DNA from 2 places in the Vibrio phycocola genome. Region 2 is predicted to be linked to the other one. Evidence: predicted binding sites of a transcription regulator. Region 2 holds the regulator's gene; the other holds the start of a gene.
The links. Region 2 encodes PurR, which represses purine synthesis genes. Its sites were predicted from a motif close to TNANGNAAACGTTTNCNTNA; they were not measured.
Positions count from the first base shown of each region.

Region 1: a site for PurR is predicted at 2,065-2,084, ahead of purE (5-(carboxyamino)imidazole ribonucleotide mutase). Genes of this name have one in related genera too.

Region 1 is NZ_JBTAMQ010000017.1:67,009-71,438, reverse strand. Features, by position in the region: gene aroE (shikimate dehydrogenase) at 1-402, opposite strand, end outside; gene hemF (oxygen-dependent coproporphyrinogen oxidase) at 476-1,396, opposite strand; gene ACXJY6_RS18115 (L-threonylcarbamoyladenylate synthase type 1 TsaC) at 1,403-1,960, opposite strand; gene purE (5-(carboxyamino)imidazole ribonucleotide mutase) at 2,158-2,643, shown strand; gene ACXJY6_RS18105 (5-(carboxyamino)imidazole ribonucleotide synthase) at 2,648-3,778, shown strand; gene ACXJY6_RS18100 (DNA topoisomerase family protein) at 3,881-4,430, opposite strand, start outside.
Region 2 is NZ_JBTAMQ010000002.1:36,101-40,530, reverse strand. Features, by position in the region: gene ACXJY6_RS03770 (alpha/beta fold hydrolase) at 1-560, shown strand, start outside; gene ACXJY6_RS03765 (TfoX/Sxy family DNA transformation protein) at 569-1,159, opposite strand; gene purR (HTH-type transcriptional repressor PurR) at 1,340-2,344, opposite strand; gene elyC (envelope biogenesis factor ElyC) at 2,460-3,266, opposite strand; gene cmoM (tRNA uridine 5-oxyacetic acid(34) methyltransferase CmoM) at 3,382-4,161, shown strand; gene mukF (chromosome partition protein MukF) at 4,177-4,430, shown strand, end outside.

The DNA.
Region 1 (4,430 bases), on a different contig from region 2:
TGCTCCACCAGCTCCTAAAAGCAAAATCCGACTGCCCTCAAGTGGTACTTGATATTGCAATAAGTTTTGAACCAGACCTTCACCATCAGTGTTATCCCCCAAGATCTCTCCGTCGTCTAACTTCTTGAGAGTATTCACAGCACCCGCTAACTCAGCTCTCTCCGTCACTCGATCGGCAAATTGGTAAGCCTCTTCCTTAAAAGGAGCTGTGATGTTGCAGCCTCGGCCACCAGATTCAAAAAACGCCGCGACTTCTTTTAGAAAGTCTCCGACTTCTGGAGCACGACTTGAATATTCAATATTCTGCATCGTCTGACGCGCGAAAAGAGTATGTATAAAGGGAGATTTACTCTGAGAAATTGGATTACCAAACACCAAATATTGATCAGGGGAACTTGCCATTTATTTGCCTGCCATTAAATAAAAAGGGTCATCTAAGATGACCCTATCATTTCAAGTAAGCTAAGCCAATAATTTATAACCAATCTCTGGCCTTCAAATAATCGCTATAGAGCCTAGCTTCAGCACTGCCTTCTTCTGGTTGATAGCCGTATTCCCAACGAGCCAGTGGAGGCATTGACATCAGTATCGATTCTGTCCGTCCTCCAGTTTGTAAGCCAAACAATGTGCCGCGATCAAATACGAGATTAAATTCGACATAACGGCCACGACGATACAATTGAAACTGGCGTTCGCGATCAGAGTATTCTAGGTTTTTGCGACGTTGCACGATTGGAGAATAGGCGGTCATAAACCCTTCTCCTACGGCTTGAATGTATTCAAAACACGTTTGAAACTCCCATTGATTCAGGTCGTCGAAAAACAAACCGCCAATACCACGAGTTTCTTCTCGATGTGGTAAATAGAAATATCGATCACACCATGCTTTATGCTCTGCATAGATTTGATCACCAAAAGGTGCACAGATAGTATTCGCTGTTTCGTGCCAATGTTGGCAATCTTCATCAAAAGGATAGAACGGCGTTAAATCAAACCCACCACCAAACCACCAAATTGGGTCTTCACCCTCTTTTTCAGCAATAAAGAATCGAACATTGGCGTGAGAAGTTGGGACATAAGGATTATTAGGATGAATAACTAATGATACTCCCATAGCTTCAAAGCGACGACCTGCTAGCTCTGGCCGATGTGCCGTTGCAGAGGCGGGCATCTCCTTTCCAGTAACGTGAGAAAAGTTAACACCGCCTTGCTCAAACACATCACCAGACGTGAGAACTCGACTTCGTCCACCACCGCCCAAACGTTCACCAGGCTCTCGCGTCCACTCATCTTCTTTAAAGCTTGCTTTGCCATCTAATATTTCTAACTCTGCGCATATGTTGTCTTGCAACCTCATCAGAAATGCTTTGACCGAAGATTTATCTATTGTATTAATCATCCATTATCCCTGCCGTAATACGGCTAACGTCTGCACATCGCGAATTTCACTGGGTTTACTTCTGCCACCGGTTTCACCTTCTAAAATACTCACGTTGAGGTTTCCTAGTTGAGCTTCAACTTCTTTTGCTGTGATGCAAGCAGGCTGACCACTTAAATTGGCACTTGTTGAAGTAATTGGCCTACCATAGGCCAAACACAATTTTTGCACTAAAGCATGGTCTGTCACTCGAACAGCAATTGTCGAAAATTGACCTGTGAGCCAACGGCTAGAACGTTCGCTTGCTGGCATAACCCAAGTTACAGGCCCAGGCCACGTTGCGTTAACCAAGTTCAACTGTTCATCCGTTAACTTCTCAATTGCAATATAAGGTTTTAATTGTTCAAAATTAGCCGCGATTAAAATCAGCCCTTTTTCTACTGAACGCTGCTTTACCTTCAATAATTTATTAATTGCAGTAGGGCTATCGGGGTTACATCCAACACCAAATACCCCTTCTGTCGGGTAAGCGATGACGGCATCTTCATTTAGTGCATTCAAGACTAACTCAAAATTGTTCACAACATTTCCTACAAAATCTGCCTTACTTTTTCGCTAGTGTACAAATTATCGTGCTTGAAACCCACGTCAATTTTGAATTTAACAAAAACAGTGGCGTTCCAATCGCGCGCAAACGTTTTCCTCATGCTAATTTCCCCGTATAATGCCGCGAAAATGCAATCGCATACCTTAATCTAATCTACAGCAAGGAGTTCGAGATGAAAGTCGGAATTATTATGGGTTCGAAATCAGATTGGCCAACCATGAAACTCGCCGCAGAGATGCTAGACCAATTTGGCGTAGAGTATGAAACAAAAGTCGTTTCAGCTCATAGAACTCCACAACTTCTTGCTGATTACGCAACCAGCGCAAAAGAGCGTGGTATTAAAGTTATCATCGCTGGCGCAGGTGGTGCTGCTCACCTTCCAGGTATGGCATCCGCATTTACTTGCGTGCCAGTACTAGGTGTACCGGTTCAATCTCGCGCTCTTAAAGGAATGGATTCATTACTTTCCATCGTGCAAATGCCAAAAGGAATTGCGGTAGGGACATTAGCAATCGGTGAAGCAGGCGCAGCAAATGCCGGTATTTTAGCGGCGCAGATTCTCGGTATTCATAATGAAGAGATCATGGAAAAAGTAGAAGCATTCCGCCAACGTCAAACCGACACAGTACTTGCTAACCCAAACCCTGCAGAGGAATAATCGAATGCGCGTTTTAGTCCTTGGAGCAGGTCAATTAGCTCGAATGATGTCATTAGCTGGCGCACCACTTAATATTGAAACCACTGCGTTTGATGTGGTAAGTGGAAACATTGTTCACCCTTTAACTCAGCATGTACTCGGGCAAGGCTTGCAACACGCAATTGATCAAGCTGACGTTATCACTGCTGAGTTTGAGCACATTCCTCTCGACATTCTCGATGTCTGTGAGCAGAGTGGTAAATTTCTCCCAAGTACCGAAGCGATTAAAGCTGGAGGCGATCGTAGAATTGAGAAAAAGCTTCTCGATAATGCTCAAGTCAAAAACGCAAAATATGCGGTAATCACTAATCGAGCTGATTTTGATGCGGCTATTCGCCACGTCGGCGTGCCAATGGTGTTGAAAAGTGCATTAGGTGGATACGATGGTAAAGGCCAGTGGCGCCTAAAAAATGCACAAGATGCAGAGACTATTTGGTCTGAAATGGAAGCGTGCATCGATGCAACGCCAACTCAAGCTATCGTTGCAGAAGAGTTTGTTCCCTTCGACCGCGAAGTTTCGCTTGTTGGCGTACGCGGTAAAAATGGCGATGTAAGAGTTTACCCTCTTGCAGAAAACGTTCACGTTAATGGCGTCTTGAGCTTATCTACTGCAATCGAAGATACCTCTCTTCAAGAACAAGCAAAAACTATGTTTACTGCTGTCGCCCAGAGTTTGGAATATGTTGGCGTTCTGGCTCTAGAGTTTTTTGATGTTCAAGGAAAACTCCTGGTCAATGAAATTGCCCCTCGCGTCCATAACTCCGGTCACTGGACTCAACAAGGCGCAGAGACCTGCCAGTTTGAAAACCATCTACGAGCAGTATGTAGCTTACCTCTTGGGAGCACAAATTTAATTCGACCTACCAGTATGATTAACATCTTAGGTGAAGATAGTGTTCCAGAGAGCGTTGTTGCAACTGACGGCTGCCATGTTCATTGGTATGGAAAAGAGAAGCGCCCTGGAAGAAAGATGGGGCATATCAATGTATGTGCCGCTGATAACCAACAACTCACCGAACGGTTATGTCAGCTTTCAGAGTACCTCGATAGCCAAGCATTCCCCGCTGTAGCGGCCTACGCGGAGGCGAACAAATAACGCTCTTTCGGGTTTATTCGTGATACATTTTTGATGCGAAAACCAAAAGCCCACCGACGATTATCTCGCCGGTGGGCTTTTTAAATAATGCAGTAAACAAACTCAATCATCGTGAGAAGATTGCACTGCTGAACACTTGCGATCGGCGCAGAGTAGCTTGGTTCCGCTCGCGTACTTTTTCTCCACTAATAACGGAAATCCGCAATCCGTACATTGCCCGCTCACCGGGAAATAATTGAGTGCAAATTTACATTTAGGATAATCATCGCACGACCAAAAGACTTTGCCATAACGGGATTTTCTCTCGACCAGTTTCCCTTTTTTGCATTCAGGACAACCAATACTCTCAGACTGGTCACTGTGTTGAGGCTGATCATGAGACTCAATATGGTGGCATTCAGGAAAGTTGCTACAGCCAATAAACATACCAAAGCGCCCTTGGCGTAGCACCAATTCATGAGCGCATTCAGGACAAGGTACCCCGAGCTCTTTTACAATATGACCATCATGATTATGAACGGGACGCAGATATTCGCACGTGGGATATTGGCTACAACCAAGAAACGCGCCATGTTTACCATGACGCAATACCAAGGCCTCGCCGCACTTTGGGCACGCTTCTCCCTGATCTAAAGCGTGCTCATTGGCGCTA
Region 2 (4,430 bases):
ATTTGGATATTGAACGTGCGCACTTTGTAGGTATGTCTTTGGGAACCATTATAGTACGTACAATTGCAGAACTGGCTGAAAGCCGCGTAAATACTATGATATTAGGTGGTGCTATTACTCGATTTGATACGCGCTCACAAATATTAGTCTCTATAGGCCATGCGAGTAAACATATCATTCCGTACATGTGGTTGTATCGTTTATTTGGCTACATAATTATGCCTCAAGTCGCTCAAAAAGAGTCACGTAACTTATTTGCACGAGAAGCAACAAAGTTGTGTCAAAAAGAATTTAAACGTTGGTTTACCTTAACAGCGGAAGTGAATCCTTTAATGCGCTATTTTCGTGAGAGAGAAGCCGCTATTCCTACGCTATATGTGATGGGGGAGTTAGATTATATGTTTATTCAACCCGTGAGAGAGATGGTTGCTGGGCACTCGTTAAGTGAATTACGCTTGATACCTAATTGCGGCCATGTGTGCAATGTTGAATCACCAGAGCTCTTCAACACGCACTCAATAGGGTTTATAAAAAAGCACCAACAAAAGTATGGTGCGTAGTTTCAAGTCTATAGTTTGTTTAGCAGTTCATCGCGACGCGATTGAGGGATAACTGACCAATGTTTGCCTTCTATCGCCCCTTCTAGTGACCACAGTAGCTCTAAAGATATAGAAGAGCTAGCATGCGACTCTTTGATAGCTTTATAAGCATTTAATGCGCCTTCGGTGATGAGGTCTTCTACAGAATTAATGCCAGCCTTTTTTAACATCCTTTCTGTGGTCAGACGTAAATTGGGTAGGTCTTTTATCCGTTGTGGCTTTTTTGTTAATTGAGTCTGCTTTTCGCTGATGGCAAAGTCAAAAGCATTTTTGCCGAGTGTAAATACGTCTTCAGGGTTATTCCAACAATTATCGTCGAGGGCGTAATATTTAGTGACGACTGGGAAACCGCGTTTTGCATAAGAGTATGGCTTATACCCTCGAGATTTAAAATCGTCTAGTGTTAACTTATCTGCTCTAATATGGAGTCTGTTCTGTACAACAAGAGCAAACATAACGCCGTTAGCAAATATTCCAAAACCACCAAACATGGAGCGAGAAGTGATTGAGCCGAGAGTCTCAAAAAGGTGCATCGAATCTTTCAGTATTGGTTTATCCATATCGCAATCTTCTATATTCCTAGCTTCTGAGTATTGTGTTGAGCTTTTACAAGGCTTTTTGATTATAGTTTGACCAAGTAATAATGTGATTTTAGTTCATAGAATGGGATAGAGCAATATTGAATATAAGAATAAATATCAAGAGATGAGAAAATTATTTATTTCTTATCTTTAATACACTTAGTCAAGTTTCTTTACTGAAAAGCGTTCAACAATTTCTGGATGCATTTCGAAAACGCGTCGTTCATGTTGCTTGTTTTTTATACGCTGGAGTAAGATTTCAAACGCATTTTTTCCGACGCGACGTTTAGGCTGATGAATTGTGGTTAACGGTGGAGAAAAGTATTCAGAGATTTCAATATTGTCATAACCAATTACTGAAATGTCTTCGGGTATTCGAATTCCTTTTTGCTGTAATCGGCTCATTAGACCTAATGCCATTGTATCGTTAAAACAAAAAACCGCGGTGGGTTTAGTATCCATTGCAATAATGCTGTCGGCGGCTAAAACAGCGGTGTCACATTCAAAGTTGCCTTCTAGAATCCAGTCTTCATTAATCGCAAGATTGGCTTCGTTCATTGCGCGGCGAAAGCCTATAATACGCTCTTTACAGGCGGCTTTATTTAAGTGTCCACTAAGACATGCGATGTCTCTATGACCATGTTTAATCAAATAACGGGTTGCTAAGTATCCACCTTCTTCCGAATTATCAATAATTTTATCTGATTGTGAGCTCTCTGGCCCCCAGTCCATGATTACTTTAGGAACCTCACTGTAGCTGTCGAGCATCACTAAGAGCTCTTCCGTGAGGTCAGAACACATGACTAAGATCCCATCGACACGTTTTTCAGCCAACATACGAATGTAGTCGCGTTGCTTTTCGTATATCCCACCTGTGTTACATAGGATTAATGTATAGCCTTGACGGTAGCAGTAATTTTCGACTCCATCGATAACTTCAGAAAAAAATGGGTTGGTCGATTGAGTGACTAGCATCCCAATTGTTTGAGTTGAGTTACATTTGAGGCTTCGAGCAACGGCACTTGGTGAGTATTTCAACTCTTTAACTGCCGTATTCACTTTCTCTTGTGTCGCTTCAGCAACAAAACGCGTTTTATTGATTACGTGAGAAACGGTTGTGGTTGATACGCCAGCTAATCGAGCTACATCTTTAATTGTTGACATTATTATTCCTGAGATAATTTAACTCTAAGACCAAGAATTAATTACATTAAATATAACGAATCTAGGCCTATATTAATTGAATCAATTAGATGAATAAAATGTTATTTATGTTGAGCTATGAAAATGAACTTACAGATTGTTCGGTTTGAGGTTGTTTTTCACTTTCTATCCATTGGTTTACATAATGCCAAAGAAGGCCTAACGTTTCATACCAATACCGTTCTGTTTGTTCCAAGTAGCGTGCTCTAGGTAGATATTTTTCCCACGCTTGTTTTATGTCTCGCTGGGCTAAAAAATTTGTTGGGGCCGGAATTGGGAAAACCCGAGCACTGTGAAACTCGACAATAGCGCGACGCATATGACTTGCAGAAGTAACAACAACTAGCTTCTTTTCTTCAATAAAGCGAGCGGCTTGGAATGCTTCTTCATGTGTATTTTTTGCAGCTTCTAGCAACACAATATCTGACTTAACCACACCCAATGCGAGCGCAACTTTGGCGAGCATTCTTGCGTGGCTGACTTCCGTTTCTGCATTGTATCCAGATAAGATTAGTTTTGAGCCTGGATACATGCGCATGATACGAATTCCTTCGGTTAACCTCATTAATCCCGCTCGACTTAATTCTGAGGTTGGTGGTAGATCATCGTCTACAACGTGACCACTGCCTAACACCATCACATAATCAATATGCCCTTCTATAGGTAAGAAAGCGGAGTATTGGCGTTCAAGAGGAAGAAGTAAACGGCTAGAAACGGGTTGGAATGCGGCGAGAAAAATTATCGTAAATGAAAAGAGGACGAACCAACAACCTGTGCGCCTTTTGGTTGTGAACATAATCAACATTAGCCCAATAAAGCCAATGATCAGCATTGCGGGCAGAGGCATTAACAAGGAAGCAATTATCTTTTTTAATTCAAACATAAAAGTCAGTTGTCCGAAAAAACAGCAAATAGGATGAAAATAACAGATTCCTCTTTATAATCACCGTCCCTATGCGAGAATAGCCGCACGTATTCCAATCATACCTTAAGCTACCGTGACAGAAGATCGTAATTTCGACGATATTGCACACAAATTTGCGAAAAACATATATGGCTCTGACAAAGGAGACATACGACAGCAGATTGTTTGGGAAGATATTGAACGAATTTTATCAATATTTCCAGATAAATTAATGCCGCTGCATATTTTAGACGCAGGTGGTGGTTTGGCACAACTTTCACAAAAGTTGGCAAAAAACAATCATTTAGTGACATTATGTGATCTCTCTTGTGAAATGCTCGAATTAGCAAAAGTGGAGATTGAAAAAAACCAATTGCTTCCTCAGTATCGCTTTGTGCATTCTCCTATTCAGAGACTAAGCCGACATTTAGATACTCCGGTTGATCTGATTTTGTTTCATGCCGTAATGGAATGGTTAGCAGATCCACAAACGGTATTAAGAGAACTATTGCAGCATTTAAAACCTGGTGGCGTCGTGTCGATTATGTTTTATAACCACCATGGCTTGGTTTACAAGAATGTTGTTTGTGGCAATATTCCTCACGTGTTGAATGGAATGCCATTTAAGAAACGTTTTAAATTACAACCACAAAAAGGACTCATTCCAAGTGATGTTTACCGCTGGATTGAAGACAGCGATTGTCAGGTTGTGGGAAAAAGTGGAATTCGGTGTTTCAGTGATTACATTGGAAACCAACAACATATGGGTGAGTACACGTCAGAAGATGTACTCAATCTAGAACGTCGTTTATGTCGTGAAGAGCCTTATCTTTCAATGGGGCGTTACATTCATGTCTGGGCGCGAAAAAATTAAGGGTTACGATAAAAGATGAGTGATTTGAATCACGATTCCGATACACAGACGTTAAGTGAATTGGTCGGGTGGATCAAACAGCATGACTTTATGCTGGATCTATCGACGGAACGACTCGCCTTTCTAATTTCTATTGCGGTATTGAGCAATGAGCGGTTTGATGAAGAGTTAGGTGAGGCTGAATTGCACGATGTATTTGCTATCGCAACCGATTCATTCAGTGAAACGGGTGAAGCATCGAGTTTCCGTGCAAATAATGCGATTAATGA